Regions from separate parts of the Lysinibacillus sp. 1 U-2021 genome, predicted to be linked through region 2. Evidence: a T-box and tRNA genes for the amino acid it is inferred to sense, from the RefSeq annotation. Region 2 holds a T-box; the other holds one or more tRNA genes.
The links. A T-box is a leader RNA that pairs with one kind of tRNA and senses whether it is charged. The one in region 2 lies ahead of trpS (tryptophan--tRNA ligase), so its partner is inferred to be a tRNA-Trp.
Positions count from the first base shown of each region.

Region 1: it encodes a tRNA-Trp, which carries the amino acid that the T-box ahead of trpS (tryptophan--tRNA ligase) is inferred to sense. The anticodon was not compared.

Region 1 covers NZ_CP123966.1:4,548,414-4,550,644, forward strand. Annotated here, with positions in the region: gene QH639_RS24155 (hypothetical protein) at 1-273, opposite strand, end outside; rRNA gene rrf (5S ribosomal RNA) at 464-579, shown strand; tRNA gene QH639_RS24165 (tRNA-Val) at 591-666, shown strand; tRNA gene QH639_RS24170 (tRNA-Asp) at 671-746, shown strand; tRNA gene QH639_RS24175 (tRNA-Thr) at 755-830, shown strand; tRNA gene QH639_RS24180 (tRNA-Tyr) at 838-921, shown strand; tRNA gene QH639_RS24185 (tRNA-Trp) at 926-999, shown strand; tRNA gene QH639_RS24190 (tRNA-His) at 1,048-1,123, shown strand; tRNA gene QH639_RS24195 (tRNA-Gln) at 1,133-1,207, shown strand; tRNA gene QH639_RS24200 (tRNA-Lys) at 1,221-1,293, shown strand; tRNA gene QH639_RS24205 (tRNA-Arg) at 1,312-1,388, shown strand; tRNA gene QH639_RS24210 (tRNA-Pro) at 1,404-1,480, shown strand; tRNA gene QH639_RS24215 (tRNA-Ala) at 1,496-1,571, shown strand; tRNA gene QH639_RS24220 (tRNA-Ser) at 1,585-1,677, shown strand; tRNA gene QH639_RS24225 (tRNA-Phe) at 1,684-1,759, shown strand; tRNA gene QH639_RS24230 (tRNA-Gly) at 1,765-1,838, shown strand; tRNA gene QH639_RS24235 (tRNA-Ile) at 1,843-1,916, shown strand; tRNA gene QH639_RS24240 (tRNA-Asn) at 1,924-2,000, shown strand; tRNA gene QH639_RS24245 (tRNA-Glu) at 2,002-2,073, shown strand.
Region 2 covers NZ_CP123966.1:1,495,547-1,497,777, reverse strand. Annotated here, with positions in the region: gene spxA (transcriptional regulator SpxA) at 128-523, opposite strand; T-box leader at 1,015-1,236, shown strand; gene trpS (tryptophan--tRNA ligase) at 1,352-2,231, shown strand, end outside.

The sequences.
Region 1 (2,231 bases), 1.9 Mb from region 2:
CGGGCTACGGGCGACTCTGACAGTCTGACAATCGCGCGGAACATTTGCCCCACCCTGCGCGCTGATATACAACGCAAAATCACCACTGTCTGCGGCGGCGCGTGCAGCCTCGACGCGCTCGTCAAACTCATCAGCAATGCTGACGCCGCGAGGCAATTTGCGTAATTCACGGTAAGCCCCCATTGTCGGCAGACCAACCGTTTTAAATTGCGGAATGCGCCACGTTGACGCCCATGCGGTAACAGCCGCAGCTGTGTCTTTCAGCGCCCTCAAGATGAGATTTCCCATTACGCAAGTAAGTAAGATCCCTCAAAGACGATGAGGTAGATAGGTTCGAGGTGGAAGTGTGGTGACACATGGAGCTGACGAATACTAATCGATCGAGGACTTAACCAAAAACGTTTGAAGCATTCAATGTATCGTTTATCTAGTTTTGAAAGAACAAGTCTTTCAGCTGAATAAGTGAAGTGATGATGGCAAAGAGGTCACACCCGTTCCCATACCGAACACGGAAGTTAAGCTCTTTAGCGCCGATGGTAGTTGGGGGCTTCCCCCTGTGAGAGTAGGACGTCGCTTCGCTTATTTTTTGTGGAGGATTAGCTCAGCTGGGAGAGCACCTGCCTTACAAGCAGGGGGTCGGCGGTTCGAGCCCGTCATCCTCCACCATTTTGGTCCCGTGGTGTAGCGGTTAACATGCCTGCCTGTCACGCAGGAGATCGCCGGTTCGATCCCGGTCGGGACCGCCATTATTATTGCCGGTGTAGCTCAGTTGGTAGAGCAACTGACTTGTAATCAGTAGGTCGTGGGTTCGACTCCTATCGCCGGCACCATTCCCTTGGAGGGGTAGCGAAGTGGCTAAACGCGGCGGACTGTAAATCCGCTCCTTAGGGTTCGGCGGTTCGAATCCGTCCCCCTCCACCATTTTAGGGGCATAGTTCAACGGTAGAATAGAGGTCTCCAAAACCTTTGGTGTGGGTTCGATTCCTACTGCCCCTGCCAGGTATTGAGGTACTCGTTCATAATACAGCTAATATAATCTATATAGTGGCGATTGTGGCGAAGTGGTTAACGCATCGGATTGTGGTTCCGACATTCGTGGGTTCGATTCCCATCAGTCGCCCCATTTTAAAATTGGGGTATAGCCAAGCGGTAAGGCAACGGATTTTGATTCCGTCATGCCTAGGTTCGAATCCTAGTACCCCAGCCATTTTTAATTTCACGAGCCATTAGCTCAGTTGGTAGAGCATCTGACTTTTAATCAGAGGGTCGAAGGTTCGAGTCCTTCATGGCTCATCATTTTTTAATTAACATGCGCCCGTAGCTCAATTGGATAGAGCGTCTGACTACGGATCAGAAGGTTATGGGTTCGACTCCTGTCGGGCGCGCCAATAAAATCATGTTTACGGAATGTAGCTCAGCTTGGTAGAGCACTTGGTTTGGGACCAAGGGGTCGTAGGTTCGAATCCTGTCATTCCGACCATCTTTCATGTTAAATGGGGCCTTAGCTCAGCTGGGAGAGCGCCTGCCTTGCACGCAGGAGGTCAGCGGTTCGATCCCGCTAGGCTCCACCATTGTAATATTTTTGGAGGTATACCCAAGTCTGGCTGAAGGGATCGGTCTTGAAAACCGACAGGCGGGTAACACCGCGCGGGGGTTCGAATCCCTCTACCTCCTCCATTTTTCGGGTCAGTAGCTCAGTTGGTAGAGCATTAGATTGAAGCTCTAAGTGTCGGCGGTTCGATTCCGTCCTGACCCACCATTATTGCGGGTGTAGTTTAATGGTAAAACCTCAGCCTTCCAAGCTGATGTCGTGAGTTCGATTCTCATCACCCGCTCCAAAATGGGCCTATAGCTCAGCTGGTTAGAGCGCACGCCTGATAAGCGTGAGGTCGATGGTTCGAGTCCATTTAGGCCCATCATTATTCCGAAGTAGCTCAGTTGGTAGTAGCACCTGACTGTTAATCAGGTTGTCGCAGGTTCGAGTCCTGCCTTCGGAGCCACGGCCCGTTGGTCAAGTGGTTAAGACACCGCCCTTTCACGGCGGTAACACGGGTTCGAATCCCGTACGGGTCATCAAGCATGTAGCACAGATGTGTGTTACATGCTTTTTTCTATTCTCCTTTTTGTTAATCGATAAAAGATAATGCAATAGCAGAAAAAGACCTATTGGCAAGGTGAGGGACTAAATTTCATTCCCCTAGCATCTTTCTATGGGCTTCCAATAAACCGCT
Region 2 (2,231 bases):
CTTTTCCCTATTAATTATTATACTTCATATAGAAGGTTTTACAGAAGTAAAACATAAAAAAAAGATGTCACAACATGTATTCCACATCTGTAACATCTATTACATATATTATTCAGAATAGAAAGGTTTAATTCACCATTCGTTGCGCTTCTTGTAATTGATATGCTCGAACTTTTCGAGGTAAGAAACGACGAATTTCATCTTCATTGTAGCCAACCTGCAGACGTTTTTCATCTAAAATGATTGGTCTACGTAGTAAGCCAGGATATTCCTGAATTAACTCATATAAACGTTGTAATGGTAAGCTTTCAACGTCCACATTTAATTTTTGGAATATTTTGGAACGAGTGGAAATAATTTCATCAGTTCCGTCTTCTGTCATACGTAAAATTTTTTTTATTTCACTTATGCTAAGCGGTTCAGAAAATATATTACGTTCTGTATATGGAATTTCGTGCTCCTCTAACCAAGCTTTCGCTTTACGACAAGAGGTACAACTTGGTGATGTAAATAGGGTTACGATCATTCTGACACATCCTTTCATTTCAAAATTATTATCTATAAACCAGAACCAATGTGTTAAATTAGAATTAATGTAATGTAAAATACACAGTACCATTATACAGTACTCCGCTGTATTTGAATATAGTTCCAATAAAAAAAATCTGAAACTATCCATAAATATTCTGTCTATTTATACAGCTTTCAAATATGGTGTATTTTCTTCAAACTTATGTGCTACTACTACCATTCCCATTTTTAAAGCATTTTAAACATCTAAACAGATAGCTCAGTTGTTCTCATTTAAGAAAAATAATCGAGAAAATTGTCAATCCCACGTGTACATCTAAACAATTTTTTAATAAAAAATTATAAATTTATAACAAAATTACATAACAAAAAAAGCATATAATTTTTTCTAGAAAAAAAACACCGTCAAAAGTCTGACTTTACACAAAGGAATCTTTATAATATAATTCTTTGCAATCAAATCAATTTGAACAATTTAAATTGAGAAAAACGCTGACGAAGAGTAGTACATATGCTAATTCACGTATAGAGAGTCTGTGGTTGCTGTAAACAGATCGTGGATGCATGTGGAATGGACTTCCGAGTTAGCTTTGTGAACGCTACTTGAAGCTATTAGCAAAGCTCGTCCCTTCACGTTACGAAGCTGAGTGGCCTTTTTAGGCAAGCTGGGTGGTACCGCGGATTCAAACATCATTCGTCCCTTCATTAGAAAAAATCTAATGAGGACGCATGATGTTTTTTTGTCTTCATCACCAAGTGGAAAGGTGAAAACAACGCTGTGACACAAGTTACAGCAATTGAATTCGAGGAGGAATTTTTAATGACAACTATTTTTTCTGGCGTACAGCCTACAGGTATCGTAACATTAGGGAACTATTTAGGAGCATTCAAGCAGTTCCCGGCACTACAAGATGAAGGAAACGCTATTTATTGTATCGTTGATCAACATGCCATCACTGTTGCACAAGATCCGAAAGAATTACGAGAAAGTATTCGTAAGCTTGCTGCTACCTATATTGCTACTGGCATTGACCCTAAAAAATCGACATTATTTATCCAATCAGAGGTGCCAGCGCATGCTCAGGCAGGATGGATGTTACAATGTGTTGCGTCTATCGGTGAGCTAGAACGTATGACACAATTCAAAGATAAATCACATGGTAAGGAAAGCGTATCTGCTGCTCTGTTAACATATCCACCGCTAATGGCTGCAGACATTCTACTTTATAACACAAATATTGTCCCTGTCGGCGATGATCAAAAGCAGCATATTGAGCTAACTCGTGACCTTGCAGAACGCTTTAACAAACGCTTTGGCGATGTTTTAACAATTCCAGAAATTCAATTACCTAAAGCAGGCGCACGCATTAAATCCTTACAAGAGCCAACAAAGAAAATGAGTAAATCAGATCCAAATACGAAAGCAACAATCCGTTTATTAGATACTGCGAAAGATATTGAGAAAAAAATTAAATCAGCTGTAACTGACTCTGATGGCATCGTTGCATTTGATGTGGAAAATAAACCAGGTGTTTCAAATTTATTGACAATCGAATCAGCTATTTCAGGGGTAGCCATTGAAGATTTAGTCAAAAAATATGAGGGAATTGGTTATGGTGGATTCAAGCAGGGTGTAGCAACAGCAGTAATTGAACACCTAACACCTATTCAAGAGAAATTCTATCATCTAGTAGAATCAT